DNA from 2 places in the Cyanobium sp. BA5m-21 genome. Region 1 is predicted to be linked to the other one. Evidence: predicted binding sites of a transcription regulator. Region 1 holds the regulator's gene; the other holds the start of a gene.
What was found. Region 1 encodes NtcA, which controls nitrogen genes in cyanobacteria. Its sites were predicted from a motif close to GTANCNNNNGNTAC; they were not measured.

Region 1 (14,613 bases):
CAGCGGTTGACGAGCGGTGAAGCGCTCAATCGCTTGCGCCTGCGGCTGGCCGACGCCCCCGGGGCGCAGCTTTAGGCTTAAGCCTCAGTCGAACGGACCTTTCGTGAGTGCCGGCACCCTCTACGACAAGGTCTGGGATCTGCATCGGGTGGCCCAGTTGCCTGGCGGCTCCACCCAGTTGTTTATCGGGTTGCACCTGATTCATGAGGTGACCAGCCCCCAGGCCTTTGCTGCCTTGAAAGATCTGGGCCTACCGGTGCGACTCCCCGAGCGCACCGTGGCCACGGTTGATCACATCGTGCCCACCACATCCCAGGCGCGCCCCTTCGCTGATCCCCTGGCTGAGGAGATGCTCGCCACCCTCGAGCGCAATTGCAGCGACTACGGCATCCCTTTGCATGGCCTCGGCAGCGGCCGCCAGGGAATCGTGCATGTGATTGCCCCCGAATTGGGCCTCACCCAGCCGGGTATGACCGTCGCCTGCGGCGACTCTCACACCTCCACCCACGGGGCGTTTGGGGCGATTGCCTTTGGCATTGGCACCAGCCAGGTGCGCGATGTGCTGGCCAGCCAGAGCCTGTCGATGGGCAAGCTCAAGGTGCGGAGGATTTGGGTTGAGGGTCAGCTGCAGCCGGGCGTCTATGCCAAGGACTTGGTGTTGCACATCATCCGGGTGTTGGGTGTCAAAGGTGGTGTGGGCTACGCCTACGAATTTGCCGGTCCAGCCATCGATGCTTTGACGATGGAGGAGCGCATGACCCTCTGCAACATGGCAATCGAGGGCGGTGCCCGCTGCGGCTATGTCAACCCCGACGCCGTCACCTTTGCCTACCTGCAAGGCCGGCCCTATGCCCCCAAGGCTGAAGCCTGGGAGCGGGCCGTGGCCTGGTGGCGTGGCCTGGCCAGTGGTGCAGACGCAGTTTTTGACGATGAGGTGCGCTTCGATGCTGCGGCAATTGCGCCGACAGTCACCTGGGGTATCACCCCCGGCCAGGGCATCGGCGTTGATGAAACGGTGCCAACCATGGAGCAGACAGAGCCGGATGAGCGGCCCTTGGCCCAGGAGGCCTACCGCTACATGGATCTGCAGCCCGGCACTCCGATTGCAGGCACAGCGGTGGATGTTTGCTTCATTGGCAGCTGCACCAATGGGCGCCTGTCCGATTTGCAGGCGGCTGCGGCGGTGGCCAAGGGACGCCATGTAGCTCCGGGCATCAAGGCCTTTGTGGTGCCTGGCTCTGAACAGGTGGCGGCGGCTGCGGAAGCTGAAGGGCTTGACCAGGTGTTTAGGGAAGCTGGCTTTGAGTGGCGTGAGCCCGGCTGCTCGATGTGCCTGGCCATGAATCCAGACCGGCTTGAGGGCCGCCAGATCAGCGCTAGTTCAAGTAATCGCAACTTCAAGGGTCGCCAGGGCTCGGCTACCGGCCGCACCCTGCTGATGAGTCCGGCGATGGTGGCTGCGGCCGCAATTGCCGGCAAAGTGTGTGATGTGCGCCAGATGATTAACACCACGCCATGACCGCGGCCATGACCACCTCCAGCTTTCCCTTTGGCCCTATCTCGGCTGTGCGCGGGCGCGCCGTTGTTATCGCCGGTGACGACATTGACACCGATCGAATCATTCCAGCCCGTTTTCTTAAATGTGTCACCTTTGATGGGCTTGGCGAGCAGGTGTTTGCCGATGATCGGGCCGAGCTCTCTGGGGAGCATCCCTTCGATCGAGCAGGGCTGCAGGGAGCCTCTGTGCTGGTTGTGAACCGCAACTTTGGCTGTGGCTCAAGTCGTGAGCATGCTCCCCAGGCGTTGATGCGCTGGGGCATCCGGGCGGTGGTGGGGGAAAGCTTTGCTGAGATCTTCTATGGCAACTGTCTGGCCTTGGGAATCCCCTGTTTCACCTCATCCCACGCCAGCGTGCTGAGTCTGCAAGAGTCGCTGATTGCCGATCCTGGCCAGGAGCTGAGCTTGTCGCTGGCTAAGGCCACCCTGGAAGCCTCACGGGGGCAGCTTTGGCAGCTAGAACTCCAGTCCGGTCCCCAGCAGATGCTGGCTTCTGGGCAATGGGATGCCACCTCCCAGTTGCTGGCCAACGACGGCGAGCTGGCTCGCACCGCTGCATCGTTGCCTTACATCAACGGCTTCTAGGCTTGGGCACGAAGGGTGTGCCATTGCCGTTGAAGTTAAAGTCGTTGAGTTTGATGCGGATGCCGCCGATGCCGTCGTAGGGGCTGTAGTAGACCCCGAGCTCGTAGGAGCGGCGTTGCAGTTTTAATTCCACATAGGAATAGGAAACGTCGCCATAGAATTCGGAGCCATTATCAATGTTGAAGGTGGCACCAGCTTCCAGCACAATTGGACCATAGATCTGTTGGGCTGCTTGAAAACTAAGGGTGCGTAGATCTACCGTGCGATCAAAGCCAAAGGGGCTGGCTCCATTTAAAAAGGTGCCAGCGATTGAGGCGGAGAAGCGGGTGTAATCGAATACGGGTCGATCAAACTGTCCCAGTGTGAACGAAGGTCCGCCCCACAGGGTGAGGGTGTTCTGGTTTGCTCCATCGCTATATGTGGCTGCATAGCCACTGGCTCCGAAGTTGATTCCCAGGCCTGGTACTACCGGCACAGGTGCATAGCGCAAGCCCCGCTTGGGATCTTCACTGGCATCAAGGGCAGAGCCCTGCCAGAGCTGCAGGGTGGTGCTTGCTGCGAGGTTGGCATAGCTACGCCATAAAGAATCAAGGGTGTTTGCTTCAAATAATGTTGCTTCGTAGACTCCAGATTGGGCTGCCCAGTTGAGATTCACCGGTGCTAAGTAGGGAGCTTTTGGGGGGGCAGCCTGAGCCTTGGGCTGATTCAAGACCACGTTGCCAGCTAGATTGGCGCCATAGGAATAAACTACGGTTTGAAGTCCCAGGCTGCCATTGTAAATGCGCTCGCGATAGGATCCAAATAGATCAGCGTTTGCGCTTGTATGGCCGGGCAGGTTGAGTGGAGCCGTCAGGCGACTGGTGCTGCGGATGCCGGATCGGAAGTTGTCTGGGTTGAGGGTAGACAGGCTGGCTTCAGCATTTAATGAGAGCCAGCCCATGGGCAGGTTGAGTCCCGCCAGCAGGCCGAACATATCTGCGAGCTTGGCGGTCTGTTCGCTGGTGGGATTAGCCAGGCTTTGTCCAGGAAGCACATAGCTACTGGTACGGCCTTCGATGGCCCGCTGCACATTCAGCTGGGGCTGGAGTTGCAAGCTGCCCCGCTTGCCTATTTTTATTGGCTCCATATTGTAGCCAATAAAGAAGCCATCGCGATCTTCTTTATCCGTATCCCAGGCAAAACGAGCTTCTTCGGCGCCGATGGTTGTGTTTGTGATTGCCGGCAAAGAAACTTTGCCGTCCAGCAGAATCTGGCTGCTGCGGCTGTTGATGCGGGTCACGCCGCGCCCATCCATAACGGCCACCACCTTGCGGGCCAGGCTCCAAGAGGCGGCAGGAGTGAAGGGATCGTTGGTAAAAGCAATTTGTTCGGCAGTCCAGCGGTTGCCTCTGATTTGGATCTGGGCTCCTTGAAAGCGAATGCGGCTGATCGTGCCCGCTTTGTTTGCGGGCGGGCGGTAGCCCTGCCCATTGCTGTTGAGCGAGTCCGTGGTGTCAATAACGGCTCCCAGGTCGAGCTTCAGGCTGGTGCTCCAGCTCTGCTGGAACGTCACGTTGCTCACCTTTGAGTCCACGTCTGGCAGCTGCTCGATCTCAGTTGCTTTAACGACAGGTTTCCCAGATCCCATCGAGATCGCCTGTGCCTGCGGGCCGCCCGCTTGGGGGGGGCCGAAAGCAACTGATTCCAGTGCCCTATTTAGAGATAGAGCTGGAGTCGAGAGCTCACTGCCAGGGCAGCCGGCTGGCGCTGGCATGGTGGGCAGGCTGCTGCGACCTGGTGGCAACACCCGCACCAGCGTTCTATTGGCAGGATCTGTGCTGAGTGGCGGACAGGCAAACGCTGGTTGGCTGAAGTTAGACGGCAGACCGTTCGTTTTGGCGTTGGGATCTGGGGAGTTGACCTCTTTAAAATTGATTTCCCGGGCAAGGGTGTCCTGCTCGATAACGCCATAGACGTCGTCAAGTTCGCCGCTGTCTTCTAGTTCGCTATAGCGCAGACGGCTTGCTTGTAGGTATTGATCTCCTTTGATCAGGCGAATTTGCCCGCTTGCGTAGACACTGCGGCTGGCTTCTGCCAGTTCGACTCGATCTGCCAGCAGGCGCCAGCCATTGAAGCGGGCTTCTACGTTGCCGGTGGCAACAAACCGGCCCAGTTGCTGGTCGTAGCCTTGCTGATCGGCCTTGATTACAGCAAAGTTGGGAGCAGGAATAACGGAACTAGAGGCTTTGACCGCCCCAGGCTGGCTGGGAATTTCACCTGCCAGAGCCTCTGGAGCGAATAGGACGGATAGGCAAGCAGCTGTTAATAGTTGGTGAGCGAGCCTTTTTAAAGGCGATTTCCCCAGAGGCACTCGGTGGGAATTGCCAGCCAAATCCATCAGCCCTTAATACCTTCTTGAGCCCGAAGTGTTGAAGGAAGCGTGTCTGAAATTGGCACGATTAAATCAGGCGCAGCAGGTCCTTTTGGGGATCATCCCACAAACAGAATCAGGATCTTGCCTGCCTAGTGCCAGCTGATCAATCTTCCAGGTCTTTACGGCTCGGGGTGCGGCTGGGGTCGCTGGCCAAAAAGCCGAACACAAAGATCCCGATAAAGAAGAAGACGACCGAATAAACCGAGATCTTGAGGGCGAGCATGGTTCGGCCTTGGGGAATGGCGAGCGGGTGACAGGGAGTGACAGGCGCGTTGAAGGGCCTAGTCGACCCCGCAGCTGCGGGATCATCCTATGGGACTCGGCTTGCCATCCAACGATGCCTGAGGCCTCAGGACTAGGGCAGACCCCACGGATTGAAACGATTCAGTCACGTTTGCGGCCAACCCATTCGCGCTGGGATCTCCAACCATCCTGGCGCTGCGTGCAGGCGGGAGGGCGGTTTGGCCCAGCCCTTGACGATCCTTGGGGCCAGCAATGTCGTCCGGATTGGGCAGCGCGGGGGTTGGTGATCTGGCCGCGGGGTGGCCAGTGGCGGGAGCTACGGCTGCGGCTGGTTTGCCCGGCGACCTGGCTGCAGCTGCACCAGCCGGAGCCCGTTGCCCAGGCCCGGCTGGTGCTGCGCTGGTGGGCCGACCAGGTGGAGCTGCGGGTGGATGGTGTGCCGGTGCATGGCGGCGACCTGTTTGACACCGCTTGCCGCTGGTTGCTGCCCGAGCGCTGGTGGCAGGGGGAGGCCCTTGAGCTGGAGTTACGCCTGCGCAGCCCCTTGCACGACGACGGTGCCCTGATCGAGAGCCGTCTCGAGCTCGAGCCCCTGGATCCAGCCGATCCGTTGGATTTGTTGGCTGAAACCAAGGCTGAGCTTGCCCAGCTGCGCAGCGGCGAACCGCCGACGGGTCGGTTTCATGTGTTGGGCCATGCCCACCTCGATCTGGCCTGGCTCTGGCCGGTGGCCGACACCTGGCAAGCGGCCGAGCGCACCTTCACCTCTGCCCTTGATCTGATCGAGCGCTTCGAGGAGTTGCATTTCGGCCACTCCACACCGGCCTTATACGCCTGGCTGCAGCAACACCGGCCGGCCCTGTTCGCCCGCCTGCAGCGTGCGGTGGCAGCCGGTCGCTTTGAACCGATCAACGGCCCCTGGGTGGAGAGCGACTGCGTGCTGATCAGCAGCTCCTCACTGCTGCGCCAGTTTCAGCTGGGCCAGCAATTCAGCGCCGCCAGCTTCCCTGAGCTGGAGCACTATCTGGCCTGGTTGCCCGACAGCTTTGGTTTCGCCAGCGGCCTGCCGGCCGTGGCTCGCAGCACCGGCGTGCGTTGGTTTTGCACCCACAAAATGGCCTGGAACGCCACCAATCCCTTCCCCCACCGGCTGTTTCGCTGGCGCAGCCGCTGTGGTTCCGAGCTGCTGGCCCTGATCAACGCCCCGATCGGCACCGATGGCGATCCCGTGGCGATGGAGCGCTATCGCTTGGCTTGGCAAGGCGCGACCGGGGTTGATTCGGCCCTGTGGCTGCCCGGAGTGGGCGACCACGGTGGAGGCCCCAGCGCTGAAATGCTCGAGCAGCTGCGGCTCTGGCAGCAGCAAGCTGAAGCTGCTCCCCAGCATCACGGCAGCTTGCGGGGTTATTTGGCTGACCTCGAGCCGCTGGCGCCCCGGCTGCCGGTGTGGCGCGACGAGCTCTACCTGGAGCTGCATCGCGGCTGCGCCACCTCGCGCCCTGATCAGAAGCGCCACAACCGCACACTCGAGCGGCTGCTGCGGGAGGCGGAGCTGGCCCAGGCCCTAGCCGGCGATCCTGAAACGGTCGACTGGCGAACGCTGCTTTTTCAGCAGTTTCACGACATTTTGCCCGGCACCTCGATTCCAGAGGTGTTCGAGCAGGCCGAGCCCCAGTGGCGGGCAGCGCGCCGCAGCGCCTGCCTGCAACGGGATCGGGCTCTGCAGGCCTGGCTAGGAGCTGGTGAGGGTGAAGATGACGGTGTGGGCGTGGGTTGGTGGGTAGCCCAGCTCCAGCCCCTGCCTCCCCGGGCCCGCAGCCTGCGGGTGCCTTTGGGCGGCTGGAGTTGCGGCGGTGTGAAGCTGCCGTCCCAGCCGGCCCGGGCTGGCGGCCAGTGGCTGCAGCTGCCGCCCTTGGCGGGCGTGGCCGCCCTGCCCCTAGAGCGAACGGTCGCAGCGGCGGCCCCTCAGGTAGCTCAGGTTGAGGCGCCGGTGTGGCGAGAGGGCTGGCGCTGCGGCAACGGTTTGGTGAGTTTTGAGCTGGGTCCGCGGGGCCTCGAGCAGCTGTGGGATAGCCAGGATCATCCCCAGTTGGCAGGCCCGCTGGCCTGGCGGCGTTTTGCCGATCGAGGTGAGTTTTGGGATGCCTGGGACATCGCCACGGGCTACCGGGACCATCCGCTGGCCTGGCAGTGGCAGGGCGAGCCCAGCTGGCTGGAGCAGGGCGAGCTGTGCACCAGTTTTGTGTGGCGGGGCCAGTGCGGGGCAAGTGCGGTGCGGCTTGAGGGGCGCTTACTTGCCAATACCCCCTGGCTCGAGCTTGTGCTCAGCGTCGACTGGCGCCAGCGCCATGAGCTGCTGCGCCTGGAGATCCCCTTGGCCCAGTCGGCCCAGCGCTGGGCGGCAGATACCTCCGGTGGCGTGCTGGAACGGCCAGCCCAGCCGGTCACTGCCCGCGAGCAGGCCCGCTGGGAGCTGCCAGCGATCAGCTGGATCGCTTCTGTGGCTGCTGGCGGCGGCTTGGCGGTGCTGCTCGATGGGCCCCAGGGGGTGTCGGCTAGTCCGGAGCAGTTGGGTGTGTCGTTGCTGCGGGCGCCTACTTGGCCCGATCCTGGCGCCGATAACGGCTTGCAGCGCCTGCGGCTGGCCCTGGCGCCCTGCCCAGCAGGTTGGTGCCGGGATCAGGTGCCCAAGCAGGCGGTGGCCTTCAGGGAACCGCTATGGCTGCGGCCGGCGGCGGCCCAGGGCCGGCCTAAACGACATCAGGCCCTGCCTCCCCTGGGCGAGGGGCTGTTGCTACTGGGCTGCCGGCCGCTAGGGGAGTCGGGAGACGTGGTGCTCACCGTGCAGAACTGTTCCCCTTGCCGCCGTTACCTGGAGTTGGGAGAGAGCTGGCAGCTGCTGGAGCGACTCGATGGCCTGGATCAGCCTCTGATTTCCCGGGGAAAGCTCTCTGAAGATCCCTGGTTGCTGGCGCCGTGGAGCCTGGGCTTTTGGCGAGTGCGCCCTGATTGGGTCAGCGCTTAGGGCTCAGTCTTCGTGGTCGTCAAAGGGGTCGGTGAGGCCCTTGGAGGGCGGCCCGAAGGCTTGGTACACCCCAAAACCGGTGAGTGAAAGCAGCACCGCCAGCACGGCGAGGGCCACGGAAAGGGCCGGGGAGCTGGTGGTGGCGGTGGGGTCCATGGAGGCGGAAGGGGAATGCAGGTGACGGGTTGCGTCACAACTCTCGACGGACAGCCGCGGCGCGGTACGCGAGGCCCTTACAGTACTAAAAGCGAATCCATGCCCGAGAGGCTGCAGCAGACATGGCCCAACGCACCCGCCTCGGAGATATCCTGCGGCCACTCAATTCTGAGTACGGGAAGGTCGTCCCCGGCTGGGGCACCACGCCCGTGATGGGCATTTTTATGGTGCTCTTCTTGGTGTTTCTGCTGATCATCCTGCAGCTGTACAACAAGTCCTTGCTGCTCGAGGGCATCACTGTCAATTGGAACGGCCTCGGCTGATGAATGTGTTTGGCATTGGCTTGCCTGAGCTGGCGGTAATTGCCGCCATCGGGCTGCTGGTGTTCGGACCAAAGCGGCTGCCGGAGCTCGGTAAAACCTTGGGCCGCACCCTTAAGGGTTTTCAATCGGCCTCCTCTGAATTCGAAAAGGAGCTGCGCACGGCGATCACCACCGCCGAACCTGTTGCGGCTGACCTCCCAGTTGCAGTTTCTGCAACTGAGCTTGTTTCAGCTGACGCCTCCGCGGCTGATGCTCCAGAGCTGATTGAGCAGCCTCTCGATGGTCCCGCGGCCTGAGTTGTCGTTGCAGTTGGTGGTGGGCCTGGGTAACCCTGGAGCCAAGTACGCAGGTACTCGCCACAACGTGGGCTTTATGGCCCTTGAGCGTCTAGCAGATTGCGCTGGTGGTGCATCTTTTCGGCAGCAGCCCAAGCTTCAGGGCTTGTTGGCTGAGGTGGGTTCGGGGCCTTCCCGGCTGCGGCTGTTGATGCCCCAGACCTACATGAATGAAAGTGGTCGCTCGATCCGCGCAGCCCTTGACTGGTTTGGTTTAGAGCCCGCCCAGTTGCTGGTGGTGGTTGACGACATGGACCTGCCCCTCGGCAAGTTGAGACTGCGGGCTACGGGCAGTGCCGGGGGGCATAACGGCCTGCGCAGCACCATCAGCCACCTAGGTACCCAGGACTTTCCGCGGCTTCGTATTGGTATTGGCGCCCCCGCCCAAGATCCCGGCGAGCGCCGCGCCCGCACCGTTGGCCATGTGCTCGGACGCTTCACGCCTGCCGAGCAGCCCCTGCTCGAGGAGGTGCTGCGCGAGGTGGAGGCAGGTATTGGCCTGATCCAGCTCCTCGGCCTGGAGCGGGCTGGCAACCGACTCAACGGTTTTCAGCCCCAGGGCGCGGCAGCCTGAGCCGATGGCACGCCTTCCCTCCACCACTGCCCAGTTGCGGGTGCTGCACCAGAGCTTCAGCCAGCGGGTGCTGGAGGGGGAGGTGAGTGCGGGCGGCTACCAATGGAGTTTCCGCTGGGCCTTTGACCGCGGTGAACTCAGCGTTGAGCCTTCTTTGGGCAGGGCTCTGATCCAGGATGCCCTGCTGCGTTATCTGCTCAAGGTCGACTACCAGCTCGAGCCTGGCGGTGACTACATCTTTACGGTTCGGGCCCGTTTTTAAACCGATTCAGCCTCCAGCGCGACCGGCAGCGGCCATCGCCTCAGCACCTCCTGGTTGCTGCGTTGCAGGGTCACCCCGCAGTAGCGCTCTATCAGCAGCTGGGCCACCACATCGTCGATATCTCGGGGTGGTAATCGCAAGCCCGCCGGCAGCAGCCGCCTCCAGCCCCTAGGGGGCCAAAGCTGCCAGTAGCGCTCCCGGGCCGCCAGGGTGCTGCCGCTCTCATCCACCACAGCTAGCGCCAGCCGCTGCTGGCCAAGTTGGCTGCACCAGTCTTTGCTGCCGGTGCCATTGCCGAGCACAACCTGGCCAAGCCCCACTTGCTGCCAGCTTTTGAGCAGGGCGAGGCAGGCTTGTGGGGGCAGGATGGCAGCCTGCCGGATCTGGCCAACGGCAGGATCAGCCAGCACTAGACCGCATTTGCTGCGCCCGGGATCGAGGCCTGCCACCAGGCCCGCCGCAGCGCTCGTCATGGGCGGCGAGGGCCCGGACCCGATTGGGCGGGAGATGGGGCCGCCAACCAGCGCAATTCCGCTGCAATTGGGTCGGCGGTGCTGGCGCTGTTGATGGCGAGGGCTTCTAGTTGGGCAACCTGGCCCGGCTGGCGCTCGCTCAGCTCCCGGGCCAGCTTTTTAAAGCTGGCCGCATCGAACTGCAGCCCTTCCACCAATGTGCCCTGGCGCTGGGCTCGGGCATAGGCAGCGGCCAGCAGCAGGTTGAGTCGCCGCGAAACCGGCTCCAGGGCTGTGAGGTCGCCCTCGATCGTGGTGCTGGCCAGCACTTCACCTGCTTTAACTACTGGGCGGTTGGGGCGTAGGTCTGGGAAGGCAAGCACCTGGCGCTCGCCCCTCAGCACGTTGGCGGCCGAGAGAATGCTCACCACCCAGCTGCCGGGTTTGGCGAGCAGGCCTTCCAGCTTGCTGATGTCATTTTTGGGTACCAGCAGGATCTGGCGATCGGGGGGCTGGCCGGGCAGCACCCGCCTGAAGGCGTTGAGATTGGCCTGCTGCAGCAAGGCGGTGATCACCTCCTTGGCCTGCTCGGGGCGCTCAAGGGTCACCTTGGCGCTGGCCAGGGTCTGACCGCTGCTGAGCACCACGTCGCCGCGGCGCAGGGCAATCAGGTTGCCCTCCAGGTCTTTAAGTTCTTGGGCTCCGGCGCTAATCCGGCGGCGCACCTGGGCTAGTTCCGCTTCGGTGCGGCGGATTTCCGCATCCCGCCCCTTCACCTCCTGGCTGAGACGGCTGCGCTCCAGCTCCAACCGGTTGCGCTGGGTTAGAAGTGGCGCCAGCTCTTGGCGCAATTTGCTGGCGCGGGCTTGGGCCTGCTCAAAGCGCGTCTGAGCCTCGCGTTTGCCCTGTTCGGCCCGCGCCACCTGCAGGCGGCTGCTGGCTAGTTGGCTGTTGCTGCGGCTCAGTTCGCTGCGGCTGGTTTGCAGCCGTTGCTCCAGTCGATCGAGTTCAAACAGGCCCGTGCGCAGCCGCTCGCTTACCAGCAGCATCAGGCCGAGGGAGATGGCACTGATCAGGCTGCCAGTGAGCACTGTGATCAACACGGCGGTGCGGCGGGGCCGCATCCCCAACAGGCTCAAGCGCGCCTTGCCCACCAGGCTGCCGAGTCGGTCGCCCAGGGTGGAGAGCACTCCCCCCAGGGCGAGCAGAGCGAGGATCAGCAGCCAGCCCGTCACATACGTCCCCGGAGGGCCCCAGTATCCCTGGCCTTCAGCTGAAGCGCTTAGCTAGGGCGATTGGATCAAACACAGTGATCTTTTTGCGGTCGATCTGAACCAGCCCGTCGTTGCGCAGGTCGCCCAGCAGGCGAGTGATTGTGACGCGGGTGGAGCCAATCGCTTCGGCAATCGCCTGGTGGGAGAGGCGCAGATCAATCGTGATCCCTTCCGAGCTGGGAACGCCGAAATCTCGGCACAGCACCAGCAGGAAGCTCACCAGCCGCGAGCTCATGTCGCGGTGGGTGAGGGTTTCGATCATCGTTTCGGTCTGCAGTATTCGCGAAGACAGGCCCTGCAGCAGTAGCAAGCCCACGCTGGCGTCCTGCTCGATCGCACGGCGCACGGAGGTGGCTGGTGCGGTCACCATCTCGACCCTGGTGAAGGCAACAGCGTGATAGAAGCGATCGGAGCGCTGGCCGGTAAGCAGCGAGAGCACACCAAACAGGCTGTTCTCGCGCAACAGGGCCACGGTGATCTCCTCGCCTGATTCATATACCCGCGACAGCCGGACCGCTCCGCGCCGCAGCAGATAGACCCGCTCGGCTGGATCGCCGGGAAAAAAAATCGTTTTGCCCCGTTCGATCGTCTCGACACTGCTGCCGGCCAGGCCCCGGATCACTTCCAACAGGGTGGGGTTGCCCTGGCCGGCGCTGCCCATGCCTGCCACCACGCCAGGAGCACCCGTCGATGGGGTGTTGGCGGTACGGCTAAATCCGTGGGTAGCGCCAACCATCAAGGTTTTGGCAAGTGCCGGGACCCTAAGGATCACCCGGGGGGCGGCTTGTAGCAATACACACGGTTTGAGACGACACCGCCGGCGCCCCCTGCGCACCAGTACGTATGTTTCCGCTAGGGATGGTGTCGTTTGCTTGTGGAGCGGCTCGATCCCGCTACATTCAGCTCCGCGAGGCCATGGGCTGCTCGCGGCGCCCCAGGTCTGTTTTTCGATTTTCAAGGTTCTTATTCAGGTTGTTCATGACCGCGAGCTTGCCCGTCTCAGGCCTCACCTCCTCCTCCTCTGGAGCTGGTTTTCCGGCGGTCCAGCACCAACCTCAGCGCTCTGGCCATCGCCCTTTGGCTGTGGCGGCTGCCGCGTCCGCCCCTTCTGCTGCGCCGGCATTGCGGCTGGTGGCCCAGTCGGAGGGCTTACTGCAAATCCATACGGCGCCTTTCCGCGGCAGTTACGGAGCCGTGCTCAGCCAGGCCCTACGTAGTGCCGGCTTGGGTAGCCGGGTGCTAGTTACTCAGTTCCTTAAGGGCGGTGTAGATCAGGGCCTCGGCAGCAGCGTCTGGCTGTGTGGGCGACTGCAATGGCTGCGGCCCGGTGTGCCCGGCTGTCTGTCAGAGCCAGCTGCCCACCAGGGGCTCGAGCTGTTGGAGGCGGTGCGCCAGGTGTGGGCCTTCAGCCGCGAGCAGCTGCTCAGTGGTGCGGTGGATCTAATGGTGCTCGACGAGCTGGGCTTGGCTGTGGAGCTGGGCTACATCGAGCAGGCTGAAGTGCTGGCAACCTTGGAGCGCCGACCAGCCCATCTAGATGTCATTTTGACAGGGCCAGCCATGACTCCTGAGTTGATGGCCATGGCTGATCAGGTCACCCAGTTGCGCCGAGGCCTCTGATGCTGAAGAACGATCGCTGGATCAACGAGCAAGCTGCGGTAGGAATGTTGCAGCCGTTTCAGTCGAGCCTGGTGCGCCACCTCGATCCCGCTACGGCGGGCTCCCCGGTGCTCAGCTACGGCTGTTCTTCCTATGGCTACGACTTGCGGTTGTCGGCCAAGGAATTTTTGATCTTTCGGCATGTGCCTGGCACCGTGATGAACCCCAAGCGGTTCAACCCGGCGAACCTGGAGCCCGCTCCCCTGCGCGAAGACGAGGACGGATCCTATTTTATTTTGCCGGCCCATTCCTATGGCTTGGGAGTAGCACTGGAGAAGATGAAGGTGCCATCAAATATCACGGTGATCTGCCTGGGTAAGAGCACATACGCCAGGCTAGGCATCATTGTTAATACGACCCCAGCGGAAGCCGGCTGGCAGGGTCACCTCACCCTGGAGTTCAGTAATTCTTCGGGTGCTGACTGCCGCATTTATGCAAATGAGGGAATTTGTCAGCTGCTCTTTTTTGAGGGCGATCCCTGCGAGACAACCTATCAAGATCGGGCTGGTAAATATCAGCATCAGCCCGAACGGGTTACCTTGGCGCGTATCTAGTTCCCAGCAAAATGCCCCATAAGGCGAACCACCTGGCGCACCGAGAGGTGCGCCAGGTGGTTCGCCTTATGGGGCGAGCCTGGCTTTATGTAAGCGGCTCTTTTCATACCAGTCAGCAAATTGGGGTGTCCAAGCCTGTAGGTGGGGCCACATCAGATCACAGAGCTCACGGATCTCCTGCTGGGCATCGAGCTTCGCCCGCAGGTCAAGGAAGTGCAGAAATGCCCGCAAGGTGAAGCTCACCACGAAGTGCTGGCGGTAGTCGAAGGGCAGGATGCCGCGGGCGTGCTCCTCGGCGAAGCCAGCCGCCAAAAGGTCGCGGTAGCGAGCCGCCGCAGCCCTGCAGAGCTCTAGATCTATGTAGCGCTGCTCTTCTGTGTAGGCGTATTTTTTGCCTTGCCGGTCGCTATAGCTACCTATGGGCCGTAGATAGAACACCTCCTCCAGTTCCAGTTCACCATTGGCGGCCTTGCAGATGCGATCGCCGGTGTAGCGCATGGATTGCACGTCAAAGCTCACCCCCACCCGGTGTGTACGCGCCTGCTGCATCACTGAGTGGGGAAACCAGCCAACGTTGAGCACGATTTGGGCGTGTTCTAAGGGGCCGTAGTGACCGCGCTCGCCGGCGAGAAGTCGTTTGATGCAGATCTCCCCTGCTTTGCTCTCCTCGGGCCAGTTGGCGGAGTCTGCCGCCACAAAGCCCTCGCTGTAGTCCTGATGCATTCCCGCATAAACGCACTGCTGGGGGTTAGGCGTGGCGGCGATCAGGTCAACGCGGAAACGGGAATCCATGGCGGGCGTCAACCGTGGCTGCGGGGTCCGGCCATCGTGGCAGTAGCTGGCTCCGCTGCCGCAACTTCGCCAGCGGGTTGGCTCAGGTTGCTGACGGCACCCACTCCGGCCAGGGCCGGCAGGGGGGCGCCGGCGATCAGGGCGCTGCTGAGAGCGCGCAATTCGTTGAGGCTGCGGGCGCCAATCGAGCGGCCCACCGCTTCACCGGCAGCATTGAACAGCTCTAGTTGGGGAATGCCGTTGACGTCGTAGCGCTCCAGCTCCGGCTGCCAGCGCGGATTGTCAACGTTGAGCAGCACCACATCAAGCTGGCCGCGGTGTTGGGCTTCGATCGTTTCCATTGCCGGAGCCATGGTGCGGCAGGCGTCGCACCAGTCGGCGTAGAACTCCACCAGCGTTGGCTTGCCAT
Region 2 (14,613 bases), on a different contig from region 1:
CCGCTTTGAATTTCTTGCCCTTAGCGCTGGCCTGTTGCGTTGCTTTTGCCAAGCCTTCTTTGTTGTCGATGCTGAGCTTGTTAGCCAGGTAGTCCTTCGACACCGACAGCCCCTGGCCCTGCAGGTTTAGCCGCGCCAGGGTGTACATCGGCAGGGGCTGCTTGGTCTTGGTGATCGTGCCGGCAGTTAGCAGTAGCGGCATAGGCGAGAGGATGTGGGCGCCATCAATGCCGCCGCCGCTGCTACCTAGCTCCAGGTTGTCGCGGGTTGCGGCCCAGGAGGTTTGCTTCACCACCTTCACCTCGGGCATGCCGTGCTTGGCAAACAAACCCTTCTCCAGGGCAATGATCAGGGGCGCAGCGTCGGTGAGGGCGATGAAGCCCAAGGTGGCAGTCTTCAGCTCAGGTGCATCCGCACCACCGGCCTGACTTGTTGTTTGATTTTCAGATTTTTTGCTGGGGCTGCCACAGGCGGCTAGCCAGATGGCTCCAGCTGCCGAACCGGCGGCGGTGATTAGAAACTTGCGGCGCGAAAGGTTGGACATGGCTGGATTGGGATGGGCCGGAGTGGCGGCAACTGCACTCCGGACGGGCTCCACAAAGAAGCGCACCGAACCGGTCTAAAAATCGAGCCGGCGCACAAGCTGACCGACCCAATTACAAGACCACGGCTGGCTTCAACTTGAGGGTTGCAATTGCTACCGATTGCCGCTTTCGCTGGGATTGGCCAGGGTTTGCCGCAGTCGCTCGCCGCACCTCGAGGCGAGTAGAGCTCGCGCTTGCTCGAGGGCGTCAGCAAGGTTTTCGAAGCGATCAGCCAGCCAGAGGTAGGCCCCCAGATTCCAGAGCAGCGGTGCGGCCAGGGGGCCTTCGCCACCGAGGGCGGCCAGTGCTTGCTGCTGCCAGGTTTCCAAGTTTTCCCAGGCGATTTCATCGCCGTGGAGGCCGTGGTCCCGGGGGTGCACGAGCAGCCGCTCCAGCGAGCCCTGGCGGACCCGGGCGGTGATGCCAGCCCGGCTGGTGGGTAGGTCGGTCGACCCCTCCAGGCCCTTCACGGTGAGCACCTCGGTTTCACCGGCGGTGGCCAGGGCCTCCCAGGCCCGTTTTTCGGTGGGGGGATGGACGAAACCACTCACTAGTAGGTGGTCGCCGCAGTGGGGGGTCCAGAGCAGTTCCAGGCTGGCCACGGGGGGGCGCTTGCCAATTTCATCGCGCACCGGCAGCAACCTTTCCGCAGCTGGGAAGTGGTCGGGCTGGTGGGTGAGGCCCAGGTGGTGGGTGCTCAACCGTTGCTGCAGTGCGGCGAGGCTGAGCCCACGCCATTCAATGCCGAGGGCGGAAAAAAGCTCGGCCAGGGTGACGCCGTACTTAACCGGCATCGGGTCGCCGCCGTGCAGCACCACCGGGATCTCGGCGCCGGCTAGCACTAGGGCGAGCAGGGGCAGCAGGGGGGCGGTGCGGCTGCGGCCGTCGTAGGGCACGCCGAAACAAATGGCCTGGCGGCCAGGGGTCTCCAGCTTTGGGCCGTGGCTGCGGTAGCTATCGAGCATGCCGGTCAATTCGATCGGCAGCGGCCGGCGAATCCGGTGGGCGATCAGGAAGGCTCCAAGCTGCGCATCGCTTGCCTGACCCTGGAGCATCAGGTCCATGGCGTCGCGGGCCTCATCGCGGCTGAGGCCCGTGCTGGTGTGCTCACCGCTGCCCACCTTGGCAATCAGTTCGCGAAAGCGGGCCCGTTCGGGGCCGAGGGCTTCGAGGCGCTGCAGGCGTCTGAGCTCTGCCTCCGCCTCTGGAACTGTGGATTGTAGCGGTTGCGACACAGGAAGCGACTCGCACTGCAGACAATTCCAATTGTCTCCCTGCGGGGAGCTTTTTTCCCATTTCTGTTTTCCGGCGGCGTAGCTCTCATCGGCGCTTGCTCGGATCCACCTTGCGGCTGTGTGGCGGCAGGGCGGACATGCCGAGGTTGTTCCGTGTTTCGAGATTCCGCCCCATGACTAGCTCCACCATTTCTGCGGCCAGCCAGCCGCCCCTCAGCAAAATCGAGCAGGCCAAGGCCGAGCTCTGCGGCTTGGAGTTGGCGCCCCGGCTTGCCGAAATGGGGCGTGAAGGCTGGGAAGCACTCGACGAAGCCACGCTCACGATCCGGCTCAAGTGGCTGGGGATCTTCTTCCGGCCTGTGACGCCCGGGCGCTTCATGTTGCGGCTGCGGCTGCCCAACGGCGTGATCAGCGCTGAGCAGCTGGAGCTGCTGGCTGAGGCGATCGATCGTTGTGGCGAGCACGGCAGTGCCGACATCACCACCCGCCAAAACCTGCAGCTGCGGGGCCTGCTGCTGGAGGACATGGCGCCGCTGATGGTGGCGCTGGAGACCTTGGGGCTCACCAGCCGCCAGTCGGGCCACGACAACCCCCGCAACATCACCGGCAACCCGCTGGCGGGCATTGACCCAGAGGAGATCGTCGACACCCGCCCCCTGGTGGAGGCGATTCAGGCGCGGCTGCTGGGGCCGGCCGGTCCCCGCAACCTGCCGCGCAAGTTCAATGTGGCCGTGGGGGGCGCATCAGATAGCTTCCTGCTTCACAACGACCTGGCTTTCCTGCCGGCGGAGCACAACGGTGAGCTGGGTTTCACGGTGCTGGTGGGGGGCTTCTTTTCAGCTCAGCGCAACGAGTTGGCGGTGCCCCTGGGACTGTGGCTGCGGGCGGAGCAGCTAGCCGACTTCACCCTGGCGTTGTTGCATCACTACGAGCGCGCAGGCAACCGGCAGCAGCGCAACAAAAGCCGGTTGATGTATCTGATCGACGAGCTCGGGATCGATGCCTACCGGGCTGAGCTGGTTGCAGCCTTTGCCGAACCCGTGCTCAGCCACGCTGGCTCCCACCTGGTAAACCGCGCCCCCCGCTCGGGCCTGGGCGTGCAGGCCCAAAAGCAGGAGGGGCTCCACTGGGTGGGGCTGCACGTGCCGATGGGCCGGCTGGACGCGGCTTCGATGCTGGAGCTTGCCGCTTTGGCGCGCACCTATGGCAGCGGCGAGCTGCGTCTCACCGAGGCCCAGAACGCCTTGATCGTTGATGTGCCCGGCGATCGCCTCGAGGCCCTACTGGCTGCACCCCTGCTGCAGCGCTTCCGCCCCGACCCTTCGACCCTGCAGGCCGAAGCGGTGAGCTGCACCGGCAACGCCTACTGCAGCTTCGCTTTGATCCCCACCAAGGGCGTGGCCCAGCAGGTGCTCGAAGAGCTGGAGCAGCGCATCGAATTGCCTGAGGCGGTGCGCATGCACTGGACCGGCTGCCCCAATGCCTGCGGCCAGCCCTACATGGGTCAGATCGGGCTGATGGGGGCGAAGGCCCGTAAGGATGGTCAGATGGTGGAGGCGGCCAAGATCTTTCTTGGCGGCTCCATGGGCGCCGAGCCCAAGCTGGCCGAGCTGCATGAAAAAGGCGTACCCCTCAGTGATCTTGCCGATGTGCTGGAGCAGCTGCTGCTGGAGCAATTTGGAGCCCGGCGCCGCGAGCCGGCGGCTTCCTGAGCGCGGAGGGCGGCTTTGAGCTCTGCCCTGCCCCAGTGCGAGCCAGCCCAGCTGCCGGCCTGCGGCTCCCCGGCACGCTGGGGCTGGCTGCAACAGCTGCGCAACCAGCCTGAGCTGGACCTTGAACCCTGGCTGCTGGCGCTGGAAAACGGCAGCCTTAGCGCCGACCCAGACCTGCTTGCCGTGCTGGCGGAGCGGCTGGATCCGCCGTCCCAGCGGCGTTTGCTGCGTTGGTGGCGCCAGCAGCCCGATCCCGATCCCGGCCTTCCCAGCCAGGTGCTGCGCCAGCGGGATGGGGCTAGTGCCGCCTGGCTGCTGCAGCAATTGGCCCCCGGCCCGGGCGTTCTTGGCCAGGCCGTGGCGATAGCCCTGCTGCCCCTGCTGGGTCACCAGCGCCAGGCTGCGGCCTGGCCCGTGCTGCTGAGCTGGATGCGGCCCCCAATCGCTACCCCATTGCGGCGCGCCGCTCTCGAAGGGGTAGCCCGTGGTTTGTCGGTGTGGCCCCGGCACCAACTGGTGGCTGGCCTCAGCTCCCTGGCCGGCGACCTCGATCCCCAGCTGGCTGCCCCGGCGGTGGATCTGCTGGCCCGTCTGCCCGGAGCCCGCCGCGCCCTGGTGCCCCTGCGGCTCTGCGAGCTCGATCCCCAGGTGGCGGCGCGCCTTGGTCGCCGCCTCGCGGCCACCCCCGCCCAACCCCTGCTACTGGTGGTGCATGGCCGCGCCGGCGGCCAGCTGCCTGCCGAGTTGGTGGCCCTGGCCGCCGAGCTGGAGTGCCGCCGTGGTGCGCCGGTGCGGCTCCAGGCCCTTTCGGCGGCGCCGCCGCCGGCGGCGACCGAGCTGCTGCAGCCGGGTCAAGTCCTCGGCTTGGTGCCGCTGCTGCTGCTGCCCGGCGGCCATGTGCGCCACGATTTGCCGGCGATTGTGCGCCATTGGTCGGCTTTTGCCCGCGTCCAGCACTGGCCTTTCCTGGGGGCCTGGCCCCGCTGGCAGGCGGCCCTCGCTACGGAGCTGGCCGGATTGGCTACGCAGGATGCCCGGCCCTTACTGCTGCATCACCCCTTGGAGGGTCCCCTGGCAGCGCGGTATCTCACCAGCCTGGAGCGGCGCACCGGCGCCCACTGCGTCGCCACTCCATACAGTGCAGACCATCTCGCGCAGCTGAAGCTGACCCTTGCCGCTCCAGCCTTGGCCCTGGCCCTGGCCGCCAACCGGCTCACCGACCAGCTAGCCGAGCAGGTGGGTCCGCCGTTGCTGCAGCGGCCTGGCTTGCGCCAGCTGCTGCTGGCTGAACTCGAGGCCCTGCCATGAGTGCCCCGGCCCAGCTCGGCACGGTTTATCTGGTGGGGGCGGGCCCCGGTGATCCGGAGCTGCTCACCCTCAAGGCCCACCGGCTGCTGCGCCAGTGCGACGCCCTCGTCTACGACTCCTTGGTGCCCCAGGCCCTGCTGAATCTGGTGCCCCAAGGCTGCGAGCTCCACTTTGTCGGTAAGCGCCGCGGTCACCATTCCGTTCCGCAGCCAAGCACCAACGCGGTGCTGGTGGAACTGGCCAGCCGCCATCGCCTGATCGTGCGGCTAAAGGGCGGTGATCCCTTTTTGTTTGGACGCGGCGGCGAGGAAGCCGCCCACCTAGCCGCCAAGGGCGTGCCGGTGCAGGTGGTGCCAGGCGTAACCGCTGGCATCGCGGCTCCGGCCTACGCGGGCATTCCTGTTACCCACCGCCGCGCCGGCTCCAGCGTCACCTTCGTGACGGGCCATGAGGAAATCGATAAGGGCCGCCCAGGGGTCAACTGGCGCGGCCTGGCCCAGACCAGTGATGGCTTGGTGATCTACATGGGCCTGCATAACCTGCGCCGCATCGCCGAGGAGCTGATGGCGGGTGGCCTAGCCCCCGACACGCCCGCGGCTGTGATTCAGCAGGGCACCGTGCGCGGTCAGCGGCAGTTGATCAGCGTGCTGGGTGAGCTGGCCGACCGGGCTGAGGAGCAGGATTTTGCTTCGCCCTCAATCGTGGTGCTGGGCGAAGTGGTGGCCCAGCGGGTGCCGGTATGTGCCCCCGAGCCCGCTGATGTGGAGATGCCAATCCCCTTCTGATCCAAGCAAGTTTCCTTGATAGGTAGTGGTTGCGACGGCCGGCTCCCCGGTGGTGAGTTTCATTAGGCCTTGATCTGGCAGCACCCGCTGCTCTTACCCGAATGTCTTCCCTTCCCCGGTCTGGCACTTCCCAGTCTGCGCCGATGTTTGAGCTGATTCCCTACGAAAAGTTCCGCGATACCCCCGCTGTTCGTTTCTTTGATATCACCGTTGCCAGCTCCAATGCCCGCGATCTGGTGATCCATGCCGGTCCGGCCGTGAGCCCTCCGGATGAGGAGAAGACTGGTGCCTGGCAGTTTTATCTGCACCCCCACCAGGAAGATAATTTGTTGGCCCTGCACGGCGGCCGAACTTTTTACTTGGTTAATTTGGGCTGGAATTATCCCTATCACATTGTTCGCCTAGAAACAGGTGGCGACATCCTGCGCATTCCTCCGGGAACGTTTCACCGCTCAGTTTCTGATCACGATGGTTCTGTGGTGCTTAATCAGGCTGTGCGTGAGGCTGGTGCCAGCGTGGTGCGGGAGTTTCGGGTATACAACAGTCGCCTTATTCCCCGATTATTTGCTACAACTTTTAAAACGGCCCCCCTGCCTAAGTTGCACGGGGTTAGCTGGTAGTTTCCTAGTGAATTTCGGCTAAGTAGTGGGCCATAGCAGCCACCGACATCGGCCGGCTGAATAGGTAGCCCTGAGCATGCCTATAGCCGTTCTGCAGCAGCCAGGCGCGTTGAGAGTCCGTTTCAACCCCTTCAGCGGTACTTTCCAGTCCTAAATCGGCACAGAGATTCTGGATTGTTTTTAGCAACTGGTTGCTGGGATTGCTACTGTCGTCGATGCGCTCAACAAAGCTGCAATCGACCTTCACCGTGCGCACTGGATAGTTGTGGAGGCGGCTGAGCGAGGAATAACCCGTGCCGAAGTCGTCGATGGCGATGGTAACTCCCAGGCGGCGCAGGGAGTTGAGGAAGATTCCTAGTTCCGAGCCATTGTCATCTAAATAATCCTCTACCAGTTCCACTTGCAGCTGCCAATTTTTTGGCAAGGGGGTGGAGCGGATCAGTTGCAGCAACCTTTGGCGCTGGCCCTCGCTTTCCAGCAGTAGGCCGGAGAGATTCACTGAGAGTTGCAGCGGCTGCCCTGGTGCAGCGCTGGCTAGTTCATGGCTGGCTTGGATTGCTTTCTGGATTATCTGAAGATCAAGTTCACCGCTGAGCCCGGCCAGGTGAGATATCTGTAAAAAATTATTGGGCAGCATCATTTCGCCGCTTTCGGTGCGCCAGCGCATCAGGCATTCCAGGCCTACAGGCTTGCCCGTGGCGATATCAACAATCGGTTGCAGATAGGGAGTCATTTCGTTGCGTCGGATAGCGCGGCGTAGATTAGTTTCCACTTGGTAGTGATGCTGTGCCGCTAGTCGTGCGGGCAGATCGATGAAGTTGAAACTGCTATTTTTGCTGCGATCAGTGATGGCTATGCGTTGGGCGATGCTGGCATCAGAGAGTAGAGAGTCAACATCGCCATAGTTGTTTTTGAAGATTGCAATGCCCATGCTCATTCCCAGCTCCATATCACGGTCGTTTAGTTTTAATGGTGCCTCAAGGCTCGCCATGCATCTTTCTGCAATCGCTGTGATAGCACTTTCTTCTGAGAGGTGTGGTAGCACGATTGCTATCTCGTCATCTGAGAAGTAGGCGGTTGATGCTTGAGCAGGTAGACAGTCCCGTAGGCGTTCTAAGCCAGTTTGGATTAGGTTCTCCGCCGCAGCACTCCCAATGTTGGCGCTGACGCGGGAATACTCCTTGAACTTGCAGCGCGCCAGTGCAAAGCAGGGTGCTTGATCTAGGCCAAGCAGCAGGCTCAGCATCTGCTGTAGCTGCTCCCGATTCATTACTGGATTGATTTCACTAAGTAGCTGGATGCCTGGCCTGACCTGCCCGTTTCCCCCTTGGGCCTGCAGTGCTAATTCGGCGGATTGCAGTAGGTGGGCTTCTCGCCGCAGTTCCATTTGGCTAACCACTTGGCGAGCCAGTCGCTCTAGGGATGTGACCTGCTTAGGTGTGAGGGCCTTCGGTTCGATATCAATGGCGCAAAGGCTGCCCAATGCCATGCCGTTGGCGGCGATTAGGGGGAAGCCGGCGTAAAAACGGATGCGAGGCTCACCTTGAACAAGTGGATTATCGGCAAAACGATCATCTTCAAGGGCATCGTTTATAATTAAGGGCCGGCGCTGAACGATTGTGTGGCCGCAAAATGAAATATTTCTGGGCGTTTCCTTGGGTGCGTCGTCGAGGCCAACGCAAGACTTGAACCACTGACGATTTTCGTCGATAAGGCTTATAACTCCTATTTTTGCGCCAGTAATATCTTGAACTAGGTGGGTGATATCGTCAAAGATTGCTTCCGATTGCGTATCAAGTACGCCGTAGCTCTGCAGTTCCTTGAGGCGAGCCGAATCATCTTCGGGTATGGGCGCTTCCTGCACGCGGGCTAGATGTCCAAAACCTCTCCACAACATTAGGTCAGCAGTTCCTATTTTGTCTGGCCCGGCGCATGTTTGTATCCGAGCGAGCCAGCAGGGTGTCAGGTTTGAGCTCATCGCCTTCCATGGTGCTTATCCCGGTGGTGATGCTGGTGGGCACTGGTTCCTGCTTGCTGCCTAGCCCCAGCTGGCTCACCAGGGCTTGTAGATCCGCAGCCATTTCCTGGGCGGCGGCCCCATTGCAATCGGTGGCCACCACCACGAATTCATCCCCGCCGCTGCGGAAGAAGTGGTCGGTGATGCGCAGCCGTTGGCGTACCGCGCTGGCCACTCGTTTCAGAACTAGGTCGCCGATTTTATGGCCAAAGCGGTCATTGATTTTGGTGAGACCATCTACGTCGATAGTGATGCAGCTGAGGGGCTCGCCGGTGCGGCGGCAGCGCAGGCATTCCTCTTTGAGCCTTAAGAACAGGGCATTGCGATTGCCGCAGCCGATGGCGCGCTTTACGTGGCTAAGGATCGCGGCCGCCATCAGGTGGTTTGTCTGGAAATGGAGGACACCCAATTGCAGGCACCTTTTGCTTAGGCGGACTGCATGGTTGCAGCCGGCTCTTGGATGTCTGCCTCAATGCTCCATTCCAGCAGGCTTTCGACGCCATTCGGACCCGAAAAGCTGCCGGTGACAGCGGCGGTCAGCTCCGGCCTGGAGGAGGTGGCCAAGGTGATGTAGCGATCATCGATCACGCCTATGCCGCTGGGATCAAAGCCCCGCCAGCCTGCACCTGGCAGATACACCTCGGCCCAGGCGTGCAGGTCGTAGCTCTCAGGCTTTGGTTCCACCAGGTGGTAGCCGCTCACGAAGCGGGCCGGTAAACCCACGCAGCGGCAGGCTTCCACCATCAGCATCGCCAGATCGCGGCAGGATCCCACCCTTTCCTTGAGGGTGCGGCCGGCGGGCCAGGCCGGACCCACGTGACGCTGGGTGTACTTGACCCGGTCTTGGATGATTTCCACCAGCTGTTGCAAAAACATCAGCGCCCTTTGATCGCTGCCCATCAGCGCTTCCTGGGCCATGTCCACCGCGGCTGGGTCGTGCTGGCCGTTGGGTAGCCAGCCCTCCAGGCTGCCGGCCAGGTCACCGTTCAGGTGGCCCACCGGGTAGGGCAGCATCGGTTCGCTGCCCTCCAGGCAAACCTGCAGCAGCGGCGCCGGTTCCGTTTCCACCAGGCTGCTGGCCCGCACGATGAACGCATCTGTTGGCCCATTGAAACGGGCCCGCAGAATTTCATCGCCGCTGGCTGCCACCAAGGGGTAGAGCCGCCCAGGCTCCGGCGTCACTACCAGCTGGAAGTCCAGCAGCCGCTGAAAGCCGTGGCCCCGGGGCTTGAGGCAGAACCGGTGCGGACCCAGCAGCACCGGGGCGCTGTAGCGGTAGGTGAAGGTGTGGGTTACGCGGGCACGCATGCGTGGTCGGCGATGAAGTAGCGCTGTTCGATCAGATCATGGAGCCGGTTGAGGTCGCTTTGCAGGCCGTCGATCGACTCGTGCAAACCTCTCGCAATCAGCTCGTCGATGCGGCTGTAGCTCCAGCGGGCCAGGGTGAGGCCGCTGAGGCATTCGAGCTCGTCTGGAGCTCCTGGCACCGCCTGGCCGCGCACGATTCTCAAGGTTTCGTGGATGCGCTCTAGGCAGTAGCGCACCGAGCGCGGAAAGATCGGGTCGAGCAGCAGGAAGCTGGCCACCGCCTTGGGCTCGATCGCTTGCTGACGTGACTGCCTGAACATCTGATAGGCCCCGGCGCTACGCAGCAGGGAGATCCACTGCAGTTCATCGAGCACGCCACCCACTTCATCAGGTGAAGGCAGCAGCAGGAAGTACTTCACATCGAGGATGCGGGTGGTTTTTTCAGCCCGCTCCAGCACCCGCCCCAGGCGGCTGAATTGCCAGGAAAGGTCGCGGCTGAGGGTGGCATCCGTGATGCCATAAAAAAGTTGGCAGGCCCGGCGGATGTCCCGAAGTTGTTCCTGGGGGGGCTGACCCCAGAACCCCTTGTTGTCGAACAGGGTCCAATAGATGTCGTTGAGCTGCTCCCACATTTCGGTGGTGATTACATCGCGGATCTGGCGAGCGTTTTCGCGGGCGATGGCGATGCAGTTCACCACGCTGTTGGGATTGGCCTCGGCCCGCACCAGAAACTCCACCACCTGCTCCGGGCGTCCTTCTGGATAAAGACGATCGAAGAGTTCCCGATCACCACTGGCATCAACCAGGGGCAGCCAGGGTTCGGCGCTGCCTGGCGGGCAGTCGAGGGCCATTGCTTCGCTCACCTCCACAAAGCGGGAGATGTTTTCGGCCCGCTCCACATAGCGGTTGATCCAATAAAGGGAGTCGGCGACGCGGCTCAGCATGGTTGTTCACTCACGATCCAGGTGTCCTTGCAGCCGCCACCTTGGGAAGAGTTGACCACCAGGGAACCGCGGCGCAGGGCCACCCGGGTGAGACCGCCCGGGCTTACCCAGGCTCCCTTGCCGCGCAGCACATAGGGCCGTAGATCCACGTGACAGGGGAATAGTTCGCCCTCGCTCAGCGAGGGCACGGTGGAGAGCTCGAGGGTGGGCTGGGCTATGTAGTTGCGGGGATCGGCCTGGATCTTGACGGCAAACTCGGCGATCTCCTCGCTGCTGGCGTGGGGGCCGATGAGCATGCCGTAGCCACCGGCCTCGGCCACCGCTTTCACCACCAGCTCACTGAGGTGGGCCAGCACGTAGGCCCGGTCATCCTCCCTGGAGCAGAGGTAGGTGGGTACGTTTTCAATTATTGGATCTTCGCCGAGGTAGTAGCGGATCATCTCCGGCAGGTAGGCGTAGATCAGCTTGTCGTCGGCTACGCCGGTGCCTGGTGCGTTGGCGATTGCCACCCGGCCGGCCCGGTAAGCGGCCATCAGGCCCCGCACCCCCAGTATCGAATCGCTGCGGAATACGGCCGGGTCGAGGAAGTCGTCGTCGATGCGCCGGTAGATCACATCCACCGGTTCGGGCCCGGCCGTGCTGCGCATCCACACCCGGTCGTCCTGGCAGATCAGGTCGCGGCCCTCCACCAGCTGGATGCCCATCTGCTGGGCCAGGTAGCTGTGCTCGAAGTAGGCGCTGTTGAACACCCCGGGGGTGAGCAGCACCACCTTGGGGGTATCGGTCCAGGGGGCCAGCTCCCGCAGGGTCTGCAGCAGGTGGGAGGGGTAATCGTCGATAGGTTGCACGGTGCGGCCGGCAAACAGGCTCGGGAACATCCGCTTCATCACCCGGCGGTTTTCCAGGAAGTAGGCCACGCCGGAGGGACAGCGCAGGTTGTCTTCCAGCACTCGCCAGGTGCCCTGGCCATCGCGCACCAGATCCAAACCGGAGATGTGGCACCAGCGGCCCAGGGGCGGCTGGAAGCCCTGCAGTTGGGGTCGCCAGCCCTGGGAGCTCTCCACGTCCTGTCGCGGAATTACGCCGTCGTTCAGGATTTTTTGGGGTCCATAGACATCGGCCAGAAATAGGTCGATCGCCTCCAGCCGCTGGAACAGGCCTGCCTCGAGGCGTTGCCAGTCTCCGCTACCGATCAGCCGCGGCAGGGGGTCAAAGGGCAGGATGCGCTCACCACCATGGTTGCCCGAGTCATTGAGGCGAAAGGTGGCCCCCAGCCGACGCAGCAAAACGCCGGCCGCCGCGTGATTGCGATTTAGTTCATCGAGGCCCAGCTGGCCCAGGGAGGAGAGCAGGGGCCGCAGGGCGCTGCGGGGCTGATCAGGCGCACTGAAGTATTCGTCGTAGCCCCGATTTGGTCTGTATTCCCCAAACATGCTCCACCACCTGCCATGGGGGGATCATGTCCACCCGTTGGGTTGACGCCGGTGTGGGTTGATACGGAAGGCCAGCTCCGTCCATGGCCTCTATCTTCCTTCGCCAGTAGGGTGAAGTAATGGCAGCTCCCAGGCGCTTTTGTTATGCCCAGCCATCTCCCCAATCCTGCTGGCGATGCCTCCAGACGGCCTGGTGTCTCCTGGGTAGAACCCTTCGGTAAAGATCCAGGGGGCAATGAGGCCCAAACAATCTTTGCTGGGGATGAAGACCCAGAAATTCTGGGTCTCGACGACGGTCAGCGCTGCTTTGAAAGGTTCCTGGCGCTTCCCTGTCCTCCGTTGCTGATTCAGCTGCCCAGCCCAGGCGCTGAAGCTCGCACCCAGTGGTTTTATGCCGACATCCTCGACATTAGTCTAGGTGGCTTGTGCCTGTTTATCACCGGAAACCATGACTTACAGGTAGGTCAAGCATTGCTGGTTGATTTCCATGTGCATCGGACCGCCGACTTGCATCAGGTGGCGGGTTTTATGCGTTGGTTTGTTCGCTCCAGAACCTTTACCACCATGGGGATAGGCTTCAGCGAACCCCTGCCCCAGCTTCCCCAGCTGCTGCCGGAGCGGCCCAATAGCCCGCGTGACCCCAAAACGGTGGCTGATTAGAGCAAGAAGTAGCGCTGGGCCATTGGCAGCACATCGGCTGGTTCGCAGCTGAGCAGCACCCCATCGGCGAACACCTCATAGGTCTGGGGGTCAACCTCAACATTCGGCAGGGCCGTGTTGTTTTTCATTGAGGCCTTGCCGATGTCGCCGCGGGTGTTGGTCACGGGCACGCAGGGTCGTTTCAGGCCCAGCTGGCGGGGTAGGTCGGCATCGAGGGCTGCCTGGCTCATGAAGGTGAGGCAGCTGGGGGCCAGGGCGGCCCCAAAAGCGGCAAACATCGGCCGGCCGTGCACTGGTCCGGGGGTGGGGATCGAGGCGTTGGCATCGCCCATCTGGGCCCACACGATTGAGCCACCCTTGATCACCAATTCCGGTTTCACCCCGAAAAAGCCCGGCTTCCACAACACCAGATCGGCAAGCTTGCCCACCTCCACCGAACCGATCTGGGAATCGAGCCCGTGGGCGATCGCCGGGTTGATCGTGGTTTTGGCGATGTAGCGCTTTAAGCGGGTGTTGTCGTTGCGGCCTCCACTTGAAGCGGCATCTTCGGGCAAGGCGCCGCGCTGCACCTTCATCTTGTGGGCGGTCTGGAAAGTGCGGGTGATCACCTCCCCCACCCGGCCCATGGCCTGGGAGTCGCTGGCGATGATTGAGAAGGCGCCCAAGTCGTGGAGGATGTCTTCGGCGGCGATGGTTTCGCGGCGGATGCGTGATTCGGCGAAGGCCACATCCTCCGGGATGCGTGGATCCAGGTGGTGGCACACCATCAGCATGTCGAGGTGCTCCTCGAGCGTGTTGCGGGTGTAAGGGCGGGTGGGGTTGGTGCTGCTGGGAAGCACGTTGGCTTCGCCGCAGATTTTGATGATGTCGGGGGCGTGACCGCCGCCGGCCCCTTCGGTGTGAAAGGTGTGGATGGTGCGGCCGCCGATGGCGCGGATCGTGTCTTCCACAAAGCCGGCTTCGTTGAGGGTGTCGGAGTGGATGCACACCTGCACGTCGAAGCGGTCGGCCACCGTCAGGCAGCAGTCGATCGCGGCTGGGGTGGTGCCCCAGTCTTCGTGCAGCTTGAGGCCGCAGGCGCCGGCGCGCACCTGCTCCTCGATTGCTTCGGGGGTGGAGGCGTTGCCCTTGCCGTAGAAGCCCAGATTTACCGGCAGGCCCTCGGCGGCCTGCAACATGCGGGCTAGGTGAAAGGCGCCCGGGGTGCAGGTGGTGGCGTTGGTGCCGGTGGCCGGGCCGGTGCCGCCCCCCAGCAGGGTGGTTACACCGCTGGCCAGGGCCGTTTCAATCTGCTGCGGGCAGATGAAGTGGATGTGGGTGTCGATCGAGCCGGCGGTAAGGATGTGCCCCTCGCCGGCGATCGCTTCGGTGCCCGGGCCCACCACGATCGTCACGCCCGCCTGGGTGTCGGGGTTGCCCGCTTTGCCGATGGCGCAGATGCGGCCGTCGCGCAGGCCGATGTCGGCCTTGACGATCCCCCACCAATCCAGGATCAGGGCGTTGGTTATGACTGTGTCCACGGCGCCCTGGCTGCGGGGCGTCTGGCCCTGGCCCATGCCGTCGCGGATCACCTTGCCGCCGCCAAATTTCACCTCATCGCCGTAGACGGTGAAATCCTTTTCCACCTCCAGAAATAGCTCGGTGTCGGCTAGCCGCAGCCGATCGCCGGTGGTGGGGCCGTAGGTCTCGGCGTAGGCGCGGCGGGAGATGCGGTATGGCATGTGGAAAAGGGTTAATCGAGCGGTCCGTTGACCAGGCCGTTGAAGCCGAAGACGCGGCGCTCGCCGGCGAAGGGCACCAGCTGCACTTCGCGGCTGTCGCCGGGCTCGAAGCGGATAGCCGTGCCGGCGGGGATGTCGAGCCGCAGGCCGCGGGCAGCGTCGCGGTCAAATTTGAGCGCGCTGTTGGCTTCGTGGAAATGGAAGTGGGAGCCCACCTGCACGGGACGATCGCCGCTGTTGGCCACCAGCAGCGTTGTCACGGGCCGGCCGGCGTTCAGCACGATCT

Region 2: the regulator NtcA is predicted to act here: its motif matches at 1,804-1,817, upstream of KBY72_RS11320 (ferredoxin--nitrite reductase).

Annotation. Positions count from the first base shown of each region.
Region 1 is NZ_JAGQCO010000016.1:30,249-44,861, forward strand. It holds gene KBY72_RS06785 (competence/damage-inducible protein A) at 1-75, shown strand, start outside; gene leuC (3-isopropylmalate dehydratase large subunit) at 104-1,519, shown strand; gene KBY72_RS06795 (3-isopropylmalate dehydratase small subunit) at 1,528-2,142, shown strand; gene KBY72_RS06800 (DUF3769 domain-containing protein) at 2,129-4,513, opposite strand; gene KBY72_RS06805 (photosystem II reaction center protein I) at 4,659-4,778, opposite strand; gene KBY72_RS06810 (alpha-mannosidase) at 4,893-7,823, shown strand; gene psbN (photosystem II reaction center protein PsbN) at 7,827-7,979, opposite strand; gene psbH (photosystem II reaction center phosphoprotein PsbH) at 8,102-8,302, shown strand; gene KBY72_RS06825 (TatA/E family twin arginine-targeting protein translocase) at 8,302-8,598, shown strand; gene pth (aminoacyl-tRNA hydrolase) at 8,582-9,211, shown strand; gene KBY72_RS06835 (DUF3146 family protein) at 9,216-9,473, shown strand; gene KBY72_RS06840 (resolvase) at 9,470-9,946, opposite strand; gene KBY72_RS06845 (DUF3084 domain-containing protein) at 9,943-11,160, opposite strand; gene ntcA (global nitrogen regulator NtcA) at 11,195-11,935, opposite strand; gene KBY72_RS06855 (cob(I)yrinic acid a,c-diamide adenosyltransferase) at 12,178-12,819, shown strand; gene dcd (dCTP deaminase) at 12,819-13,412, shown strand; gene thyX (FAD-dependent thymidylate synthase) at 13,479-14,204, opposite strand; gene KBY72_RS06870 (thioredoxin domain-containing protein) at 14,213-14,613, opposite strand, start outside.
Region 2 is NZ_JAGQCO010000041.1:3,327-17,939, reverse strand. It holds gene KBY72_RS11330 (CmpA/NrtA family ABC transporter substrate-binding protein) at 1-544, opposite strand, end outside; gene KBY72_RS11325 (anthranilate phosphoribosyltransferase) at 698-1,765, opposite strand; gene KBY72_RS11320 (ferredoxin--nitrite reductase) at 1,993-3,531, shown strand; gene KBY72_RS11315 (CbiX/SirB N-terminal domain-containing protein) at 3,547-4,839, shown strand; gene cobA (uroporphyrinogen-III C-methyltransferase) at 4,836-5,624, shown strand; gene KBY72_RS11305 (redox protein) at 5,768-6,244, shown strand; gene KBY72_RS11300 (sensor domain-containing phosphodiesterase) at 6,249-8,222, opposite strand; gene KBY72_RS11295 (GGDEF domain-containing protein) at 8,146-8,637, opposite strand; gene KBY72_RS11290 (transglutaminase family protein) at 8,688-9,569, opposite strand; gene KBY72_RS11285 (alpha-E domain-containing protein) at 9,554-10,513, opposite strand; gene KBY72_RS11280 (circularly permuted type 2 ATP-grasp protein) at 10,507-11,946, opposite strand; gene KBY72_RS11275 (PilZ domain-containing protein) at 12,091-12,606, shown strand; gene ureC (urease subunit alpha) at 12,603-14,327, opposite strand; gene KBY72_RS11265 (urease subunit beta) at 14,339-14,613, opposite strand, start outside.